One region of the Gordonia cholesterolivorans genome, then DNA from elsewhere that is predicted to be linked to it. Evidence: predicted binding sites of a transcription regulator. Region 1 holds the regulator's gene; the other holds the start of a gene.
What was found. The regulator LexA, encoded in region 1, represses DNA repair genes until DNA is damaged. The targets are predictions, from matches to a motif close to CGAACANNTGTTCG.

Region 1 (11,210 bases):
TGCTGCGTGAGATCGCCGACGAAGCCGCCGACAACCTGTCGGCGGAGGCGTACAACGCCGCCCTCGGCGCCGCCTCGATCATGGGTATGAACAACGTGTTCTACCGCGGCCGCGGCTTCCTCGACGGCAAGTACGACGACCTGCGTCCCGGTCTGCGGATGAACATCATCGGCAACCCGGGCGTGGACAAGGTGAACTTCGAGCTCTGGTCGCTGGCGGTGTCGGCGATCAACGGCTGCGAGCACTGCGTCGGCGCGCACGAGAACGTCGTCCGTGAGGGCGGGCAGGACCGCGAGGTCGTGTTCGAGGCCCTCAAGGTCGCGTCGATCGTGGCCGGCGTCGGCCAGGCGATCACCTCCGCCGAGGCACTCGCCGCCGCGGGAGTCTGACGGACTGCCGCCCGCACCACTGCGGGCCACATGCGGGCAGGCCCCGAGCGCGTGAACTTCACGTGCTCGGGGCCTGCCGTCATTTCAGGTGGGCAACCGCCGTCTGACGTCAGTCAGTCGGTCAGGCGGCGGCCACCTCCTCAGTCCTGAAATTCACCATATTCTCGGACCACCTCCTTCCCTGTTGACGAGCAGAACGCTACGCCGATGCCCGGAGCGGCCGCAACGGGTTTTCCGGGGAGGCTTCGGGGTATCGATGTGGTGGCCGTCGATATCGGTGGCTACAGCTCCCGCACGGCTTTCGCCACCCGATCGGCGAGCTCCCCCACCTCGTCCGCGGTCATGATGAACGCCGGCGAGATCTGCAGTGCGCCCTGACCGGCCACCCGGCCGCTGACACCGTGCTCGCGCAGCTTCGTCACGGCGGCCGCTCCCTTCGACGGGTCGGCGAGCTGTACCGCCGTCACCGCTCCCAGACCGGTGCGGACCTCGCCGACCTGAGACAGCTCCGCGAGCGGCGCGAACGCCGCGGCGAGGTCGGACTCGAGACGGCTCGCCGTCTCGAGCAGTCCCTCGCGCTCGATGATGTCGAGGTTCACCAGTGCGGCCGCTGCCGCTGCGGCGTGGCCGCCGTAGGTGTATCCGTGGCGCCACCACGTGCCGCCGGCGAAGAACGGCGCCGCCACCCGCGGCGCCACCACCAATGCGCCCATCGGCACATACCCGCTGGTGAGTCCCTTGGCCGTGGTCATCATGTCGGGATCGAGACCGAATCGGGAGGAGGCGAACCACTCCCGGGCCCCGATACGGCCGAAACCGGTGACCACCTCGTCGGCGATGAACAGCACGTCGTGGTCGCGGCAGATCTCGCGAACTTCGCGCAGGTAGCCCTCCGGCGGCGGATACACTCCGCCCGCGCCCAGGATCGGCTCGGCGATGAAGGCCGCGATGCGATCGGCTCCGATCCGCTCGACCAGCCCCAGGAGACTCTTCGCGTCATCCCACGCGACGGTCTCGGTGTCGGACATCAACTCGCCGTAGCCCTCGCCGTTGGCGTCTATGCCCGCGAGCGAAGTGCCCGCGACGTGCATCCCGTGATACGCCCGGCTGCGTCCGACGACGATCGTCTTGTCGGGCGCGCCCTGCTCGACCCAGTACCGGCGCGCCAGTTTGACCGCCGACTCGACCGAATCACTGCCGCCAGAGGTGAACAGCACCTTCGAACCCGGTACCGGCGCGATCGCGGCGATGCGCTCGGCGAGTTCGACGGTGATCTCCGACGCCACGTCGCCGAAGTTCGAGTAGTGCGCGAGCGTCGACAGCTGCCGCGCCACCGCGTCGGCCACCTCGGTGCGACCGTGACCGATGTTGGCGAACCACAGACCCGCGGTGGCGTCGATGTATTCCCTGCCGCTGTCGTCGTAGACACGCGTCCCGCGTCCGCGCGTCACGATGAACGGTCCGTCCGCGGTCACCGCACCCATGTCTGCAAAGCCGTGCCAGAGAGAACCCATGCCTTGAATATCGCACTTCACCCCGGGTTGCGCTCACCTCTCAGCCGTACTCCGCGAGCCGGGCGAGACGGTCGATCGACGACGCCAGCCGTTCGCTCGTCGTCGCCCTGGCGCGGGCTTCGCGCTTGGGGTCGTGCAGTTCCGTCCAGTCGTACGTGTGCACCACACGGGTGCCGTCGGCGTGCTCGAAGAGTTCCCAACGCCAGAGGTGGCCGGGCGGATTCTTCCCCACCTCCGACGGCAGCCACGCGATGAGACGTCCCTCGTCGAACTCGACGACGTGATTCTCGCGCACCGCACCGGGTTTGGTGAGCCGCATGGTGAAGACGTCGCCGACGCGGCGCACCCGCCGGCCTCGCTCGGCCGCGGTGAGGTTGTCGTTGCCGTCCCACTCGGGCTGACGGGCGGGGTCCGCGATGAGCTCGAAGATCCGGCTGCGCGGTGCGGCGACGATCCGCTCGGCGGAGACGACGCGTGCGGAGGACTCTGTTCCGGGTGTCATCACCGCATTGTGGCCCACCGTAGAATCGATGTCATCATGCCTTCCGCGATCCCGTCTCCGGACCTGTCCGCCCTGACGATCTCCTATCCGCCGGAACTCCCGGTCAGCGCCTGCCGCGACGAGATCGCCGAGGCCGTCTCCGCACACCAGGTGGTCGTGATCGCGGGCGAGACCGGTTCGGGCAAGACGACCCAGTTGCCGAAGATCTGCCTCGAACTCGGCCGCACCTCGATCGGTCATACGCAGCCTCGGCGGATCGCGGCGACGTCGGTGGCCCGGCGGATCGCCGACGAGTTGGGCACCGAGATCGGCGGGACCGTCGGGTATCAGGTGCGCTTCTCCGACAAGGTCGGCAAGGACACCCGCATCAAGGTGATGACCGACGGCATCCTGCTGCGCGAGATCGGCCGGGATCCGCGGCTGTCCGGTTACGACACGATCATCATCGACGAGGCGCACGAGCGCAGCCTCAACATCGACTTCCTGCTCGGCTATCTCAAGCAGTTGCTGCCGACCAGACCGGATCTCAAGCTCATCATCACCTCGGCGACCATCGAGCCCGACCGCTTCGCCCGGCATTTCGCCACCACCGCGGACACGGTGCCGATCTTGGAGGTCTCGGGGCGGACGTACCCGGTCGAGATTCGGTATCGGCCGCGCGAGAGCGACGACTCCGACCACGACGACCTCGATCAGATCGCGGCGATCGACGCGGCGGTCGGCGAGCTGTGGTCGCACGCCCCGGGCGACATCCTGGTGTTCCTGCCGACCGAGCGCGACATCCGGGACACGGCCGATGCCCTCCGCCGACGCAGCGAGGCCGAGATCGTTCCGCTGTTCGCCCGGCTGTCGGTCGGTGAGCAGCAACGGGTGTTCGCCCCGTCCAACGGTCGGCGGATCGTGCTGGCCACGAATGTCGCCGAGACGTCATTGACCGTTCCCGGCATCCGGTACGTGATCGATGCGGGTACGGCTCGCATCTCCCGCTATTCGACCCGCACCAAGGTGACTCGTCTTCCCGTGGAACGGGTCTCACAGGCCAGCGCCCGTCAGCGCGCGGGTCGCTGCGGCCGGGTGGCGCCGGGCATCTGCATCCGCCTGTACTCGGAAGACGATTTCGACGCTCGTCCGGAGTACACCGACCCGGAGATCCTGCGGAGCAATCTCGCCGCCGTCATCCTGTCGATGCTGTCGCTGCGGCTGGGCGACATCAACGACTTCCCGTTCGTGCAGGCGCCCGACCCGCGAGCGGTCCGCGACGGCATGGCACAGCTGTCCGAACTGGGAGCGGTCACCGGCACCGATTCCGCGTCCGCGCGGCTGACCAAGATCGGCAAGCAGCTCGCGCGGCTGCCCGTCGACCCGAGGTTGGGCCGGATGCTGGTTGCCGGACACGACAACGGCTGCCTCGATCACCTGCTCGTCATCACTGCGGCGCTGGCCCTGCCCGACGTTCGGGAGTTCCCCAGCGACAAGCGGGAGGCCGCCACCGCCGCCCATCGCCGGCACGCGGTGCCGGGGTCGGAGTTCCTCGGGCACCTCAAGCTCTGGGAGTATCTGACGGCCAGGCGCGCGGAACTCTCAAGCAGCCAGTTCCGCAAGATGTGCGAGCGAGAGTTCCTGCACTTCCTGCGGATCCGCGAATGGATCGATCTGCACCGGCAGCTGCGGCGCACCGTCAGCGACCTCAAGTGGCAGATCCCGGACACCGAGGTGGACCCGGCAGCCGTTCATCGCAGCGTGCTCTCCGGCCTGCTGACCAACATCGGTGCGCGGCAAGGCGACTCACGCGACTATCTGGGCACCCGAGGCACGAAGTTCGCGATCTTCCCCGGATCCTTCCTCGCGAACAAACCGCCCGCCTTCGTCGTGGCCGCCGAACTCGTCGAGACCTCGCGCCTGTTCGCACACACCGTGGCCTCGATCGATCCGGCCTGGGTCGAGGAGTTGGCCGGCGACCTGGTGACGCGCACCTACTCCGAGCCGCACTGGTCCACCCGCCGCGGCGCGGTGATGGCGTACGAGAAGGTCAGCCTGTACGGAGTTCCCCTGGTGGCACAGCGCCGCGTGAACTACGGGTCGATCGACCCGAAGACCTCGCGCGAGATCTTCATCCAGGAGGCACTGGTCGCCGGACGCTGGCGTAACCGTCATGCGTTCTTCGCCCACAACGCCGAGTTGCTCCGCGACGCGTCCGAGACCGAACATCGCGCGCGGCGTAGGGACCTGCGCATCTCCGACGACGAGCTCTTCGAGTTCTACGCGGCGCGCATACCGTCCACCGTGGTGTCGACACGGCATTTCGACTCGTGGTGGAAGAAGGCGGGCCGCACCGATCCGGCGCTGCTCAACCTCCGGCCCGAGGACTTGCTCGGAGACGACGTCCCCACGGCCGCCGACTATCCGGCCGCCTGGCAGCAGGGCGAGACCCGCCTGGAGCTCCGCTACCACTTCGATCCCGGCGCACCCGATGACGGCGTGACCGCGATCATCCCCGAGCCGCTCCTGGCACATGTGCGAGACACCGGATTCGACTGGCTCGTACCCGGGATGCGCGCCGAACTCGCGACGCAGCTGATCAAGTCGTTACCCAAGGGCCTGCGCAAGTCCATGTCCCCGGCGTCCCGGTACGCCGAACTCGCTCTCAGCCGACTCTCGGTGCGCAGCGAGCCACTGCTCACCGGCCTGGCTCGCGAGCTGTCGTCGATCAGCGGGGTCACCCTGGCTCCGCGCGATTTCAATCCGTCGGCACTCCCCCCGCATCTGCGGATGCACTTCGCAGTCACCGGCACAGACGGCGCGATCATCGCGCGCGGCGACCGGCTCGCCGCGCTTCGCACCGACCTGTCTGCCGACGCCGACCGCGACCGCCGTACGCCCCTGCACCGCGAATGGACCGCCGACGGTCTGGGCACCCTCGCCGACTCCGAGACGGCGACCGTTGCGGGACAGACGATCACCCGCTATCCCACGCTCGCGACCGTGCCGGGACAGGGCGTACGCATCGCGAAGGCCGCCACCTCCACCGAGCGCGACGCCGGCATCGCCGCCGCCGCCGGAGAACTCCTGCGACTCGCGATCGCGCCGCCCAGCCGCAAGCTGGCGTCGACTCTGCCGCCGCCGGCCAAGCTCGCGCTGAGCCAGAGCCCGTATCCGGACGTGGACGCGTTGCTGGCCGACTGCACGGCACGGGCGGTCACCGACACCCTGGCACGGGAGCCGGAGTTGGCCGCCCTGCGCAGTCCCGGTGACTTCGGCGCGCTCTCGGCGCGGCTGGGGCCGGTGATCCGGTCGCGCGCACCCGAGTACTTCGACGCCGCCGTCGCGGCGCTCGCCGAATACTCCCCGGTGCGCCGGGCCGTCGACGCCCGGTCCGGGACTCTCGCCGCCGACGACGTCTCCGATCAGGTCAACGATCTGATCTTCGACGGCTTCGTCGGCGCGACGGCATTGGAGCATCTGCGCTCGCTGCCGCGCTATCTGACCGCCGCGCGGCTGCGCCTCGAGTCCCTCAACACCGCCGCCGGCCGGGACAACGAGGCGATGGGCGCCATCGACAGGGTGGTGGCGGTCTGGAATAGGCGCCTCGCCCAGCTTCCGGCCGCACGCCACGAGGCGCTCAACGAGTTGGTGCAGTGGCGCCTGGAGGAACTCCGCGTGAGCCTGTTCGCTCAGCAGCTCGGCACCAACGGTCCAGTCTCCGAGCAGCGGATAATCAAGGCGATCGACAAGTTCAGCTGACTGCTCGGGGCGGTGGCTGACTGCTCGGACCGGCGGCGCCGGTGCCGTGAGTGTCAGTGACGGTCGCGGCGCAGCGAATCGATCTCGCGCTGGAAGTCGTCGGCCGACTCGAACGACCGGTAGACCGAGGCGAACCGCAGATAGGCCACCTCGTCGAGGTCGCGCAGCGGACCGAGGATCGCGAGACCGACCTCATTGCTCGGTATCTCGGCCGAACCCGACGAGCGCACGGTGTCCTCCACCTGCACCGCAAGCTTCGCCAGTGCGTCCTCGTCCACCTGACGGCCCTGGCAGGCGCGGCGCACGCCCTGCATCACCTTCTCGCGAAGGAAGGGCTCGGAGATGCCGTTGCGCTTCACCACGGACAGCACAGCCGTCTCGACCGTGCTGAACCGCCGCCCGCATTCATTGCACGACCTGCGGCGACGGATCACCTGGCCGTCGTCGGCGACTCGGGAGTCGACGACACGGGTGTCGTCGTTCTTGCAGAACGGGCAGCGCATGCCATGACAATACCCGCCCGCCTCAGCCGTACTGCGGGGCGATAAGCGCTTGTCCGACATGCAGTCCCGATGTCTCGAGGCCGTTCAGGTCGCGCAGCTGGGCGATGACGCCCGCGGACGGCAACTCCGGAGCGATCCGCTCAGCGAGCGCGGTGAGCGACTCCCCCGACCGGACGTACACCACGTGCGTCGCCGCCGGCGACTCCGGCGTCGCCGCATCCTGGTAGCCCGCTCCGACGAGGGCGAGCAGCCACACCATGCCGGCGAGGGTGCCGCCGACCACCGCGGCCCCGGCCCACCGGCGCCTGCGGTACACCGCGGGCGACAGCGCGGTCCGGCCGGCCGGCGGCGCATCGAACATCACTCGCCGGTCCGCGACCGGGCGACGCCGCTCGGGGCGGCCGGTCGGGAAGCACGTTCCGCTCGAGTCGCCTCGCCCCGCTCCGCGTACTCCCCGATCACGGACCAGCGAGCCACGGACCACCGGGATGTCGCAGGTCATCGCCGACGCGGTTGAGTGCACAGCAGTGGAGTGCACAGCAGTGGAGCGCACAGCGGTGGCGCGTCCGGTCGGGGCGGGTGCCGTCCTCGTGCTCATGACTCGTCTCCAATCGATCGCGTGTTCGAAGAACTCTTGTTCGATAGTTAACACGAGGGGTCCGACAAACGCCGACACGCGTCGAACAATTGTTTGAGTTTTGTGACCTACTCAACTAGCCTTTGGACCATCGATCGAACACAGCTGACGAAAGGCCCGACCGTGACCGACACGCCCGATCCGATGCTCTCCACCGCGACGCTCGAGGCCTCATTGACCCAGCGTCAGCGCGAGGTGCTCGAGGTCATCCGTCAGTCGGTCCGCGAGCGCGGCTACCCGCCGAGCATCCGTGAGATCGGCGAGGCCGTCGGACTCACCTCCACGTCGTCGGTGGCCCATCAGCTCCGCACGCTCGAGCGCCGCGGCCTTCTCAAGCGCGATCCGCACCGTCCGCGTGCGGTGAACGTTCGGGACGATCAGCGGACACCGCCCTCGGGCGGTGCCGAGGCCGACGGAGAGTCACTCCCCACGCCGACCTTCGTTCCGGTGCTCGGCCGGATCGCCGCCGGCGGACCGATTCTCGCCGAACAGGCCGTGGAGGAGGTCTTCCCGATGCCGCGCGAACTGGTCGGCGACGGTTCCCTGTTCATGCTCCGCGTGGTCGGCGAATCGATGATCGACGCGGCGATCTGCGACGGCGACTGGGTGGTCGTACGCCAGCAGAACGTGGCGGAGAACGGTGACATCGTCGCCGCGATGATCGACGGCGAAGCCACCGTGAAGACCTTCAAGCGCACCGACGGTCACGTCTGGCTCATGCCGCACAACGAGCATTTCGAGCCCATCCCCGGCGACGACGCCGCCATCCTCGGCAAGGTCGTCACGGTGATGCGCCGTATCTGAGGCGATGCGCCGTATCTGAGGCGCCCGGCCGGCCTCAGCGGGACATCACACCTCGCCGGCCAGAACCGCGCGAACCGCCTCGCGCGCCTGCGACGGACTCGTCGCGGCGATCGCGGCGGACGCCGCATCGCGGCACTGACCCATGGTGACGGTACCCAGCTTCAGTCCCACCGCGGCCGACGCCGCAGGCGCGGACGACAACGACGTCACACCCAGCCCGACCAGCACACATGCCAGCAACGGATCGGCAGCCGCCTCGCCGCATACGCCCACGGGCTTGCCCTGGTCCCGACCGGCGTCCCCGACCCGCTGTATCAGCGCGAGTACCGCCGGCTGCCACGGGTCGGTGAGCGCCGCCAACTCCGGCGACATCCGGTCCGCCGCCATCGTGTACTGGGTCAGGTCGTTGGTGCCGATCGAGACGAAGTCCACTTCGGCGAGGATCGCGTCGGCGAGGATCGCCGCCGACGGCACCTCGATCATCACCCCCGGCACCAGACCGCGTTCCCGCACCCGCGCGGCGAATTCGCGCGCCTCGTCGACCGTGGCGATCATCGGTGCCATCACCCACGGCGTCGCACGGCCGTCGCCGCGCGCCGCCTCCGCCAGCGCATCGAGCTGGTTGTTGCGGATGTCCGGATACGTCTGCACGATGCGGTTGCCGCGGACTCCCATCGCCGGATTCGGCTCGTCGGAGTGGGCGACGAACTTCAGTGGCTTGTCCGAGCCCGCGTCGAGGGTGCGGATCACCACCTTGCGCCCGGGAAAGGCGTCGATCACCTCCCGGTAGAGCTCCACCTGCTGGGCGACGGTGGGCTCGGCCGCGCGGTCCAGGAAGGCCAGTTCGGTTCGGAACAGTCCGACGCCCTCCACCGGCGCCTGCGCCGCCGACCGAGCGGACACGCCGTCGGCCACGTTGGCCAGGATCGCGACCGCGTGCCCGTCCGCCGTGCGGCCCGGCCCACGCCAGGCCGCCGTCTCGGCTGCCCGCGTCGCCGCGGCCGTCACGGCGTCCGAGATGAGTCCGGCGTCCGGGGCGGCCCCCACCGTTCCCGCGTCCCCGTCCACGTAGCCCATGGCTCCGGAGGGGATCTCATCGAGTTCAGCGGCGGCGACCACGCACGGAATACCGAGTTGGCGAGCAATGATCGCCGTGTGGCTGCTGGGGCCGCCGAGCCGCATGCCCAGCCCGATGACGCGTGCCGGGTCCAGACCCGCGGTGTCGGCGGGCGCGAGGTCGTCGGCGAGCAGAATCGACGGTACGTCCGGCACGGGGATGCCCGGCTCCGAGAGCCCGAGGAGTTCGGCGACGACGCGGTCTCGGACGTCCAACAGATCGGTGACCCGTTCAGCCATGAGGCCGCCGAGCTTGGTGAACATCTCCACGAACTGCTCGGTGGCCGCAATCGCGGCGAGCGGCGCTCGAACGCCCTGCGCAATCGACTTGCCCGCGGCCGTCGCCCACCCGCGATCGCGCGCGAGACCGGCCGTGGCAGTCAGGACCTCGGCCGCGACGCCGGTGCTGTGGGAGGCCCGGTCGGCCAGCCGGTCGGCCACCACTCCGGCGGCGGCGGTGAAACGCTCCATCTCTGCGTCGCGGAGCTCCTCCGGAACGGGAGAGTCATCGATGGCGTCGAAGCCGGGTCGCGGTGCGGGTCTGATGATCGGTCCGTACGCGAGGCCACCGACCACCGGAGTACCGGAGACGATGACGTCGGCGCGGAACGGGTTCTCGGCAGGCACGGGAGAAGTCACCTCGGTCATGTGAGAGAGATTACAGAAAGTCCTTGACGTGTCAACACGTACCCACGTAAACAAAGATGTGTAACCAACCAAATCAACACAGATCCACATCTTTGCACGATCCCCATCGTTGCATGAGATCGGACAGTCGGGAGAGCAGATGTACGCGGAGGAACGCCAGTCGGCGATCGCGAACGAGGTCCGCCTGCGCGGCCGCGTCTCCGTAGCCGATCTCGCCGCGCGCTTCTCCGTGACCGGCGAGACCGTGCGCCGCGACCTGGCTATTCTCGCTCGCAGCGGCCATCTGGTGCGCGTCCACGGCGGAGCCGTACGCCTCGACGTCGCCGCAGTGGTCGACGAACCCGATCTGGTGGTTCGGGAGGAGACCCACCGAGGCGAGAAGAGCGCCATCGGTGCCGCTGCGCTGGCATTCCTGCCCGCCGACGGCGGTTCCATCGTGATCGACGCCGGGACCACCACTCTGCAGTTGGCTCTGTCCATCCCCGCCGACGCCCGCTTGACCTGCGTCACCAACAGCGTGCAGATCGCCGAGGTGGTGGCGGAGTTGCCCGGCTCCGGGGTGCTGCTGACCGGCGGCAGACTCCGGCCCAAGACCGGTGCCTCCGTCGGCGCCGACGCGATCGAGCGACTCTCGCGCATCCGTGCGTCGGTCGGCTTCCTCGGCACCAACGGTCTGTCGCTCGAGCACGGTCTGTCGACACCCGACGCCGACGAGGCCGCCACCAAACGCGCCATGATCGCGGCCTGCACGACGACGGTGGTCCTCGCCGACTCGTCCAAGATCAACCGGGAGGAACTGATGAGCTTCGGAACCCTGGAGGACGTCGATGTCCTCGTGACCGACGCCGGGATCGACTCGGCCTTCGCCGACGAACTGCGCGCCCACGAGATCGAGGTGGTGATCGCATGATCGTCACCGTCACCGCCAATCCGAGCACCGACCGTACGATCGAGCTCGCCGGACCGCTCCGGCGGGGCGAGGTGCACCGTGCGGCCCGCGTCGTCGACCAACCGGGCGGCAAGGGAATCAACGTCGCACGGGTGGTGCGGGCTGCCGGCCTTCCCACACTGGCCGTCCTGCCCGCCCGCGCCGACGACCCGTTCATCGACAGCCTGCGCGCCGTGGCCCTTCCGCACCAGGCGGTGTCGGCGGACGGGACGGTCCGGACCAACCTGACCGTGGCCGAACCGGACGGCACCACCACCAAGATCAACGACGCCGGAACGGCCGTCTCCGCCGAGGCCGGGGCCGCGCTGCGCACCACGATCCTGGCCCGTGCCGAGGGAGCGGACTGGCTCGCTCTGTGCGGCTCGCTGCCGCCCGGCCTCCCCGAGGACTGGTACGCGCAGGTACTC
Region 2 (11,210 bases), on a different contig from region 1:
TGGCGAAGTCGGACACCGTCGTCAACGTCCGGCCCAACCTCGGGCGCACTCTGGGCCGCGGTTCGATGTTCGCACTCGACGGCGACGAGCACCGGCGCCGGCGGCGTCTGCTCACTCCGCCGCTGCACGGGCGGCGAATCAAGGAGTACGAGGCGATCGTCGCGCAGGAGTTCGCCTCGGAGGCGTCGCGCTGGCCGGTCGGACGTCCGTTCGCGACGCTGGAGCCGATGATGCGGATCACGCTGAACGTCATCCTCCGCGCGGTGTTCGGGGCGCAGGGCAGCGGACTCGACGCGCTTGCCGACCTCATGCCTCGGTTGGTGACGAACGGGTCGCGGCTCGCCACACTTCCCGAACTGCCGCGGTTGGGAGGAAAGGCCAACCCGCGCAACCGATTCGACGCCGAGCGCGCCGAGTACGACGCAGTCATCTCGCCGTTGATCACTCAGGCCCGCGCTGACGCCCACCTCGCCGAGCGCAACGACATCCTCGCGCTGATGGTGCAGAGCAGCTACGACGACGGCACAGTCATGTCCGACGCGGAGATCCGCGACGAACTGCTGACCCTGCTCGCCGCCGGTCATGAGACCACCGCGACCACGCTCGCGTGGGCGATGGAGCGTCTGAGCCGGCACCCGCGGATTCTCGCCGACCTCGCGGCCGAGGCGCGGTCGGAGGAGAACGCACTCCGGATCGCGACGATCCACGAGGTCCAGCGGAGCCGGCCGGTGATCGACCTGTTCGGCAGACACGTCATCGCCGAGGACGGTCTCGAACTCGGCGACTACCGAATCCCCAAGGGATACAACGCGGTGGTGGCCATCTCACTGCTGCACGACGACAGCCGGCAGTTCGCCGACCCGGCACGGTTCGACCCGCAGCGCTTCGTCGACGCGAAGCCCGGGCAGGCGTGGCTGCCCTTCGGCGGCGGCACCCGGCGCTGCATCGGAGCAGCGTTCGCGCACATGGAGATGGATGTGGTGCTCCGAGAACTGCTGCGCACGTTCACCGTCCAGCCGACCGCAGCGAAGGGCGAACGCTGGCACTCCCGAGGCGTCGCGTACGCGCCCGCACGAGGCGGGCGCGTGGTGCTGTCGCGACGAATCTGAGGCGGCGGACGCGGGGTGGTTCCCCGCCGCCGGCCGATATGAGTCGGTATCGTCCCATTCATCAGAATGAGAGGCGCCCCATGTTTCGCTCTGTGACCGGTGTTGTTGCGGCAGTCGTCGCAGCCGGCCTGCTCGTCGGCTGTTCCACAGGCGACGTCTCCGCCGGAGGCGCGACGTCGCCGGAGACTGTTGTATCGAAGACGGCGGCTTCTGCCGAGGAGTACACCGCTGCGTACACGTCCCCGGCGCCGGAGACGACCGAGATGAATACTCAGCACCCTGCGGCGCCAGTCAGCTCGGCCGCGAACGCGATCATGCCGAACGTCGTGTGCATGAACCTCCAAGAGGCTCAGAACGAGATCCAGCGGGCCGGTGTCTTCTACTCGCGAAGCAACGACGCCACCGGCAGGGGCCGACACCAGATCCGCGACCGGAACTGGGTGGTCGTCGCTCAGACTCCGTCCCCCCGGGACGCCGATCGGTGAGGGCGACGCCGTTCTGTCGGTCGTCAAGATCGGCGAGCCCAGCCTGTGCTGAACCGCCCGGTACCTGCCGCGAACAGAGGTCAGGCGGCGGCCATCTGCTGCGACCGCGCGACGGCGAGGAACTCCTCGACCGTCACGTAGAAGCCGGTGGCGTCGTCGATCTGAAACCAGACGGTCTGCTTCGGATCGAGCCCGGCCCGTCCCGCGATCGAGGTGATGGTGGTGGTGTTGTTGTCGATAGTGCTGTTCATGTGATGCCTCCTGGCATTCGGGTAGATGGCAACGGCTCACGCCGTCGCGGGAGATGTCATGGGTCTGGGGCTCCGATATCGGCCCAGTCACGGACTTCATGAGGCTCTCGTGGTTCGGCTGCATCGATGCGCCGATCCTTGACCCAGAGTTCCTCGGGAGATTCGCGGATCGCTTCCGGCGGACCGTGAGAGGGTCTACGCCAGCGAATCGCGGATACAACATCCTCGCACATTCATTCGAGACGCGTCAAGCGCCCGTCCCTCGACTCCGGCTTCCGAGGTGCCGGAGCATAGGATCCTCGTGTGTTCCGAATCGTCTACTACCAGCCCTGCATCCCTCCGAACACCGGCAATGCGATTCGGATCGCGGCCAACACGGGCTGCGAACTGCACCTCATCGAGCCGCTCGGATTCACCATGACCGATGCCCAGGTGCGCCGTGCCGGTCTCGACTACCACGAGATGGCCAATGTGACCGTCCACCCGGACCTGGACACCGCGTGGGAACGGCTCGCTCCGCGACGGGTGTTCGCCTTCACCGCCCACGCCACCCGCTTCTACACCGACGTCGCCTACGAGACCGGCGATGTGTTGTTGTTCGGACCGGAACCCACGGGACTGCCCGACGAGGTCCTCGCCGATCCGCGGATCACCGACCGGCTGCGCATCCCGATGCTGGAGGGGCGGCGTTCGATGAACCTGGCGAATGCCACCAGCGTCGCGCTGTACGAGGCGTGGCGTCAGCACGGGTTCGACGGCGCGGTGTGACGCCGGTGACGAGGTCGCGTCCGGCACGTCCCACTCGTCACCCCGTCCTGCTGCCTCGCCACCGCAGCGGCGCCTCGCCGTACTCCTCGACCGCGTGCGCGGCCATCCCGACCGTCCGCCCGTACTGAAACAGCACCTCCCCCGACCGCACCGGGAGCCCCAGTTCGTGGGTGACGACAGCACCGGCGAAGTCGATGTTCATCGGCCGCCCCACCCGGCGGGCGATCGACTCGGCCGCAGCCAGGGCCTGCGAGTCGGGCCGGTCGGCCCGGACACGGTCGAGCACGATCCGCGCCCGCGGATCCACCCCGGTGTAGATCACGTGCCCGAACCCCGGCACACGGCCTCCGACCACCGCGTCGGCCAGCGCGCGATCGACTGCCGTCCCGCCGACCACCGCGTCGAGCAGCACCCGGGCAGTGGCCGGCGCCCCACCGTGCAGCGGACCCGACAGCGCCGCGTATCCGGCGAGCAGCGCGTCGAACACGCCGGCGCGTGCCGACGCCGCGACCCGCGCCGCCGTCGTCGACGCGGCGAGACCGTTGTCGATCAGGACCGTCGCGAGCAGGTCGATCCACGGGTGCGTGAAGTCGATCTCGGGCACTGATGCGGCAAGACGCGGAAGCAGTCCCACGACGCGGTCGCCGATGTCCGACAGATCGGCCCGCAGCGGGTCGGCCGCGGCGATCAACGCCACCGTCAACGGGATGCGGCGCTCGACGGGCACGCCCGAGACCACGGAACCGTCGACGTCGGGCGGTGTCACGGCCGACGAGGCTCCGAGGACCAACTTCGCCGCCCCAGCGAAATCGGTCTCCGCGCACAGTTCGGCGAGGTCACGGCCCCGTAGGTACAGGCGGTCGTCGCGGATCGCGGATACGCCGCTGGCGACGGCGCGGAACCGCAGCAGTCGGTCGCCCGCCCGGCGTCCGTCGTGCTTGGCGGCGGCCAGGGAGTCGATCTGCGTGCGGTCGAACAGCGATTCCGACTGGCCCGGCATCCGCCGCGAGGACAGGACGCCGCGACTGACGTACGAGTACAGCGTCCCGCGCTTGACTCCGAGCCGGGCCGCCGCCTCCGACGTGGTGATCCACTGGTCCACGGGTTGATTCAATCAACATTGCAGATGTTGATCAATGGGCGCAGACTCGGCCGCATGACTCAGAGCACGCCCATCACCGTTCCCCGCGGACTGAAGAATGTGATCGTCACCGACACGGCCATCGGCGACGTCCGCGGCGAGGAGGGCTTCTACCACTACCGGCAGTACGACGCGACGGAGCTGGCGCGCACGGCGCGCTTCGAGGACGTCTGGCATCTGATGATCTACGGCGAGCTTCCCGACGCGGCGGCGTCGGAGCGGTTCGCGCGCCGCATCGGTGAACTCCGCGTCCTCGACGGCACCACCGTCGATCTGCTGCGCAGCGTCGTCACCCCCGATGTGGAGCCGTTGGCGGCATTGCGCGTGGCACTGGCGACGGCGGGGATCACCGAACGCCCGCTGTTCGACCTGCCCGAAGCCGACCGCATCCACGCCGCGCTGCGCTACGCGGCCATCGCTCCCACCGTGATCGCCGCCGCGCACCGGCTCGCGCGCGGACTCGACGTCGTCGACGCCGACCCCGCCGCCGAACACACGGCCGACTACCTGCGGATGGCGACCGGGAACACCGCCGACGACGCCGTCAGCGCCCTGCAGACCTACCTCGTGACCACCATCGACCACGGCTTCAACGCCTCGACGTTCGCCGGGCGCGTGGTCGCCTCATCGGGGTCGGACATGACCTCGTCGATCCTGGGCGCGCTCGGTGCGTTTCTCGGCCCGCTGCACGGCGGCGCGCCCGGACGGGCGCTGGCGGCGCTCGAGGAGATCGGCGATCCGTCGAACACCCGGGACTGGGTGCGGGGAAAGGTGGCCGGCGGCGAGGTCATCATGGGCTTCGGTCATGCCGTCTACCGCACGCACGACCCCCGCGCCGAACTGCTGAAAGAGGTGGTCACCACGCGCTACGACTCTCCCCTGGTCCGGCAGGCGGCCGCGGTGGAGGCCGAGATCGAAACCGCGATCAACGAATTCAAGCCCGGTCGGCGACTGTACGCGAACGTCGAGTTCTACGCCGGTGTGCTGATGAGCGAGGTCGGTCTGCCGCCGGAGATGTTCACGCCGACCTTCGGCGTCGCGCGAATCGTCGGCTGGACCGCGAACATCCTCGAACAGGCCGCCGAGCGCAAGATCATCCGTCCGGTGGCCCGCTACGTGGGACCGGAGCCGAGCCGCACCGCGAGTTCGCGAACCACTGCGGACGCCTAAGGCTTGTGGGCGTAGACGTACTTGTAGTAGTCGGCGTCGGCCAGCTTGCTCGCGGCCGCGGGATCGATCACCACCGTCGCGTGACGATGCCACTGGAGGATCGATGCCGGGCACGACGCCGACAGCGGTCCCTCCACCGCCGCCGCGATCGCGTCCGCCTTGCCCTCGCCGGTGGCGACCAGCGCGAGCCGCTCGGCATCGCAGATGGTGCCGAGCCCCTGGGTGATCACGTGCATCGGCACTTCGTCGAACGAGTCGAAGAATCGGGCGTTGTCCTGCCTGGTCTTCTCGGTCAGCGTCTTGATCCGGGTACGTGAGGTCAGTGACGACGACGGTTCGTTGAATCCGATGTGCCCATTGCTGCCGATGCCGAGGATCTGCACGTCCACCGGGCCGAGGCGGCCGATGAGCGCGTCGTAGGCTTCGGCGGCGGCCTTGAAATCGGGAGCCATGCCGTCCGGCGAGTGCACCGTGCCGATGTCGATGTGATCGGTGAAGTTGTCGCGGATGAACCGGGCGTACGACTCCGGGTGCGTGGGCGGAAGCCCGACGTACTCGTCGAGCAGTACCGCGTCGACGCCCGCGAACGACAGCCCGTTCTCGCGATGCCTGCGGATCAGCTCGGTGTAGGTGGCCAGCGGCGACGATCCGGTCGCGAGGCCGAGCGTCGATGCACCGCCTTCGATCGCCTCGGCGATGATGTCGGCCATCACCAGCTCCGGACGATCGACGATCACGACCTCCATGCGTCTCCCCGCTCTCTGTGCGCCTCCGTCGTCACCGCGACGATATCCCGATTCGGCCGGTGGTGCGGCGACTCGTCAGCACCAGTCCCGAGACCGCGTTCCCACTTTCAGATCCAGTCGCTGCAGCCGATCGGCGACGACGGTCACCGCTCCCTCCGCGTTCTGCACCCGGCCCCGGATCAGCAACGCCGACGCCGTCTGCGCCAGTGACCGATAGCGTGCCCACAACCCCACCGAACACACCACGTTCACCATGCCGGTCTCGTCTTCGAGGTTCACGAACGTGACACCCGAAGCGGTGGCCGGCCGCTGCCGATGCGTCACCGCTCCCCCGACCAGCACCCGGCTGCCATCGGCCACCGACAGCAGCCGGGCGGCCGGGACCACACCCATCGCATCGAGCCGGGGCCGCAGGTATTCGGTGGGATAGGACTTGGGTGAGATGCCGGTGGAGAGCGCGTCGACGGCCGTGAGTTCCACCTCCGACATGCCGGGCAGCGTCGGGGTCGCCCGCGGTGACGGCACGTCGAGCTGGTCGTCGCGCAGTCCCGAGGCGGCACCGGCCTCCCACAGCGCCTGTCTGCGATCCAGACCGAGGCTCTCGAACGCGCCCGCGGTCGCGAGCGCCTCCAGCTGCGCCGTCGTCGCATTCACACGCCGGGACAGATCCGCCACCGAGACGAACGGACCGCCGCAGGTCCGCTCCTCGACGATCCTCGTCGCGAGGTCGTCGGACAGTCCGCGCACCGCACTCAGGCCGATCCGCACGTCGAGCCCGTCGTTCTCCAGACTCGCGTGGGAGAGCGAGGAGTTCACATCCGGTCGGTGCACCTGGACGCCGTGCCGCCGGGCATCGGCGACCAGCGACTGCGGCGAGTAGAAGCCCATCGGCTGGGCGCGCAGCAGCGCCGCGCAGAAGGCCGCCGGATGATGGAGTTTGAACCACGCGGAGTAGAAGACCAGCGACGCGAAACTCTGCGAATGACTCTCCGGGAAACCGAAATTCGCGAACGCGGCCATCTTCTCGTAGATGCGGTCGGCGAGGTCGCCGGTGATGCCGTGCCTCTCGCGCATCCCGTCGTAGAACCGTGTGCGGAGCCGCTGCATCTTCTCCGGCGACCGTTTGGATCCCATCGCACGACGCAACTGGTCGGCCTCCGCGGCGCCGAAACCCGCGACATCGCGCGCCACCTGCATCAGCTGCTCCTGGAACAGTGGAATGCCGAGGGTGCGCCCGAGTGCGTCCTCCATCGACGGATGATCGCAGTGCGGCTCCTCCAGCCCGTTGCGCCGGCGGATGTACGGATGCACCGAACCGCCCTGGATCGGCCCCGGCCGGATCAACGCCACCTCGACGACGAGGTCGTAGAAGTTCCGCGGCTTCAGCCGCGGCAGGGTCGCCATCTGCGCCCGTGACTCCACCTGGAAGACGCCGACCGAATCGGCGCGGCACAGCATGTCGTAGACGGCCTCCTCGGTCAGGTCGAGCCGTGCCAGATCCACCCGCACGCCCTTGTGCTCGGCGACGAGATCGATCATGTAGTGCAGTGCCGACAGCATGCCCAGGCCCAGCAGATCGAACTTCACCAAGCCGACCGCCGCGCAGTCGTCCTTGTCCCACTGCAGGATGCTGCGATTCTCCATCCGGGCCCATTCGGTGGGGCAGACGTCGGCGATCGGCCTGTCGCAGATCACCATTCCGCCCGAGTGAATCCCCAGATGTCTCGGCAGCGAGGAGATCTGCGCGGCGAGCTCGCGGACGTCGTCGGGCGCGGAGTCGGGGATCTTGCTCCAGGCGTCCTGCTGTCCGGGGGCGTACCCGAGCGCCCGGGCCATATCGCGCACGGCCGACCGCCCGCGGTAGGTGATGACATTGGCGACCTGTGCGCTGTGACTGCGCCCGTGCTTGGCGTAGACGTGCTGGATCGCCTCCTCACGGCGGTCGGACTCGATGTCGACGTCGATGTCCGGCGGACCGTCCCGCTCGGGTGAGAGGAATCGCTCGAACAGCAGATGATTGGCGACCGGGTCGACGTTGGTGATCCCGAGCGCGTAGCAGACCGCCGAGTTCGCCGCGCTGCCCCGGCCCTGACACAGGATGTCGTTGTCCTTGCAGAACGAGACGATGTCGTGCACCACGAGGAAGTAGCCGGGGAAGGTCAGCGTCTCGATGATCGCCAGCTCGTGGTCGATCTGCCGGTACGCGTCGGGACGCTGCTCCCTGGTGCCGTAACGCTCGCGGGCTCCCCGTTCGGTGAGTGCGCGGAGCCAACTGGCTTCGGTGTGGCCGTCGGGGACGTCGAAGGGCGGCAGGTTCGGGGCGATCAGCCCGAGCGAGAAGGCGCATTCCTCCGCGAAGGCGACGGCGTTGTCGATGGCTTCACGGTGGGCGGGCATCAGCCGGAGCATCTCGTCTCCGCTGCGCAGGTGCGCCCCGCCCACCCCGGGCATCCAGCCGTCGATGGTCGCGATATCGGTCCGGGCGCGCACCGCCGCCATCGCCGTCGCGAGTCGGCCGTTCTCCGGCGCGGCGAAGTGCGCGCCGGTGGTCGCGACTGTCGGCACCCGATGGGATGCGGCCAGTGACGCCAGGATCGCATTGCGTTCGTCGTCGTCCGACCCGGCACCGGGGCTCAGCTCGACGGCGACGTTCCCGGCCCCGAAACGGTCGATCACCGTCCCGAGCGCGGTGTCGGCGGCCCGCCGGCCGCCGCGGTCGAGCGCCCGGCGCACCGCACCCTTGCGGCACCCGGTCAGAACCAGCCAGTCGCCGTCGGCGGCGTACTCGGTGATCGCGTCGGCGTCGTAGCGCAACAACCCCTTCTCGCCACCGCTCATATGCGCGTCGGCGATGACGCGGGAGAGCCGGCGGTAGCCCTCGGCGCGGCGTGCGAGGACCAACAGGTGCTCCCCCGGCGGGTCCACCGCACCGGCGCGGGCACTGTCTCGCTGCAGCGAGAGTTCGGCGCCGAACACCGTCGGCATGCCGAACTCGCGGGCCGCTTCGGCGAATCGGACGACACCGTAGAAGCCGTCGTGATCGGTCAGCGCGAGCCCGCGCAGCCCCAGCCGCTGCGCCTCCTCGACCATGGCCTCGGGCATCGACGCGCCGTCGAGGAAGCTGTAGGCACTGTGCGCGTGCAACTCGGCGTACGGCACCGTCGATGCGCCGAACTCGATGTCGGTGGCCTGGTACGGGCCCCGCTTACGCGACCATGCCGGCGAATCGCCGCCGTCCCCCGGCGGCCCCGCGCCGTTGAACGTGGGCGGAAACGTCTCACCGAGCCGGTCGCCGCGCGCAGGCGCACGCCCCGACAGCACTCGCTCCATCTCCGACCAGGTCGGAGGCCCGTTGTTCCATCCCACACACCGATGATAGAACATATGTTCGATATCTGCCTTGCCGTGGCCCGCCCCCGGCCACACCCCAAACGCGTGCCAGAGACCGGACCGACGCACGAATTACCGCTGTCAATCATTCACATCGGTATCTCTCTGTGAGACTCTGGGCCGGTGACGAGCTATTTCGTGACCGGCGGCAGCGGCTTCATCGGCCGTCGAGTCGTCGCGCGCCTGCTGGCCCGCGACGAGCAGGCCCGGGTGTACGCGCTCGTGCGCACCGGATCACTGCAGCGATTCGCCGCCGCCATGGAGAGGATCGACGGCGGCGACCGCGTCGTCGCCGTCGCCGGCGACCTCACACACGAAGGCCTCGGCCTGCACGGCTCCGACGTCGACGAGGTCGACCACGTGATCCACCTGGCCGCACTGCACGACCTCACCGCCGAGGAGGCCGACCTGCGGGCGGTCAACGTCGACGGCACCCGCAGGGTCGCCGAGTTCGCTCTCGCCCGCGGCGCGCTCCTGCACCATCTCTCCTCGATCGCGGTGGCCGGCGACCATCGCGGCGACTTCACCGAGACCGACTTCGACCTCGGCCAAGGCCTGCCGACCGAATGCCACCGCACCGTGTTCGACGCCGAGCGCGTCGTGCGGGAGACCGAGGGCCTGCGCTGGCGGGTGTATCGGCCGTCGGCCGTCGTCGGCGACTCCGTCACCGGACAGGTCGACAGGGCCGACGGCCCCTACTACTTCTTCGGTCACCTCGCCGTGCTCAGTCAGCTGCCCTCGTTCCTGCCGCTGCCGATCCCCGATCCGGGGCCCCTCAACGTCGTCCCCGTCGACTTCGTCGCCGAGGCGATGGTCGCGCTGACCGATGTGCAGGACGGCCGGAGCGGGCTCGTGTTCCATCTCGCCGACCCCGACCCACGCTCGATCACCGACCTGTTCAACGCCCTGTCACCGGCCTTCGACGGACCGTGGGCCTTCACCGCACTGCCTTCGGGGCTGGTGAGGCCGATGCTGGCCGCCAGCGGTCGCGGACTGCTGCGGCCCGGCCGCGACCTGATCGCCGAACAGACCGGCGTCCCACCCGCGATCCTCGACGTCGCCTCCCTTCCCGTGGTGTTCCGCAGCGACGCGACCGCCGCCGAACTCGACACGCTCGGTGTGAGACTGCCCGATCTGGACGAGTACGCACCCCGACTGTGGCGGTACTGGTACGAGAATCTCGATCCGGCCCGTCACCGCCGCAACGATTCGCGGGGCCCGCTGGTCGGCAAGAACATCTTGATCACCGGGGCGTCGTCGGGAATCGGCCGCGCGACCGCCCGCATGTGCGTGCGGCGCGGCGCCAACGTCTTCCTGGTGGCCCGCGACGCCGATCGGCTGATCGAGACCGCCGCCGAACTCGACGCGGAGGTTCCCAAACCCGGGCTGCCCGTCGGACGCGCGTACGCCTATCCCGTCGACATCACCGATGAGGCCGCGGTGCAGACCCTTGTGAAGTCGGTGATCTGCGAGCACGGCCATGTGGACGTGCTGGTCAACAACGCAGGCCGGTCCATCCGACGGGCGACCGCGAACGCGGTGACCAGGTCGCACGACTATCACCGGATGATGGCCGTCAACTACTTCGGCGCCGTCTATCTCACGCTCGCCCTGCTGCCGCACATGATCGAGCGGCAGTCCGGACATATCGTCAACGTGTCCTCGATCGAAGTCCAAAGCCGCGCACCACGATTCGGCGCGTACGCCGCGTCGAAGGCCGCACTGGAGGCGTTCAGCGACGCCACCGGTGCCGAGACCCTCTCCGATCACGTCACGTTCAGCAATGTGCGCATCCCGTTGACCCGAACGCGGATGATCGTTCCGACCAACGCCTACGACAGCGCTCGGGGGATCTGGAGCGTCGACAAGGCCGCCCACCGGGTGCTGCACGCGATCGTCGAGCGCCCCAAGCGGGTGAACACGCTACTCGGCGACCTCATCGATTTCGGTCATCACGCCGCACCGCGGCTCACCAACCGGCTGCTCCATCAGGACTTCCTTCTGCATGAGGAGTCCGACGCCGCGCTCGGCCGCACCGGCTGACGACGAAAGCCGTCGTCCATGCCACCATCAGGTATGCCCGACACTCCGTTCCTGCACGTCGATCCCGCTCGCCTCGACCGCAATCTCGCCGCGATGGCCGGGTGGGC

Region 2: the regulator LexA is predicted to act here: its motif matches at 9,048-9,061, upstream of ABFX36_RS08915 (error-prone DNA polymerase).

Annotation. Positions count from the first base shown of each region.
Region 1 is NZ_BAAARB010000004.1:217,385-228,594, reverse strand. Features, by position in the region: gene ABFX36_RS05845 (alkyl hydroperoxide reductase) at 1-389, shown strand, start outside; gene ABFX36_RS05840 (aminotransferase family protein) at 671-1,903, opposite strand; gene ABFX36_RS05835 (SRPBCC family protein) at 1,944-2,405, opposite strand; gene hrpA (ATP-dependent RNA helicase HrpA) at 2,442-6,146, shown strand; gene nrdR (transcriptional regulator NrdR) at 6,200-6,649, opposite strand; gene ABFX36_RS05820 (LysM peptidoglycan-binding domain-containing protein) at 6,672-7,247, opposite strand; gene lexA (transcriptional repressor LexA) at 7,431-8,090, shown strand; gene ABFX36_RS05810 (putative PEP-binding protein) at 8,136-9,854, opposite strand; gene ABFX36_RS05805 (DeoR/GlpR family DNA-binding transcription regulator) at 9,994-10,764, shown strand; gene ABFX36_RS05800 (1-phosphofructokinase family hexose kinase) at 10,761-11,210, shown strand, end outside.
Region 2 is NZ_BAAARB010000007.1:151,620-162,829, reverse strand. Features, by position in the region: gene ABFX36_RS08950 (cytochrome P450) at 1-1,109, shown strand, start outside; gene ABFX36_RS08945 (hypothetical protein) at 1,202-1,594, shown strand; gene ABFX36_RS08940 (hypothetical protein) at 1,675-1,845, opposite strand; gene ABFX36_RS08935 (tRNA (cytidine(34)-2'-O)-methyltransferase) at 2,149-2,613, shown strand; gene ABFX36_RS08930 (citrate synthase) at 2,651-3,715, opposite strand; gene ABFX36_RS08925 (citrate/2-methylcitrate synthase) at 3,770-4,924, shown strand; gene nagB (glucosamine-6-phosphate deaminase) at 4,921-5,670, opposite strand; gene ABFX36_RS08915 (error-prone DNA polymerase) at 5,746-9,036, opposite strand; gene ABFX36_RS08910 (SDR family oxidoreductase) at 9,184-11,103, shown strand; gene ABFX36_RS08905 (alanine racemase) at 11,137-11,210, shown strand, end outside.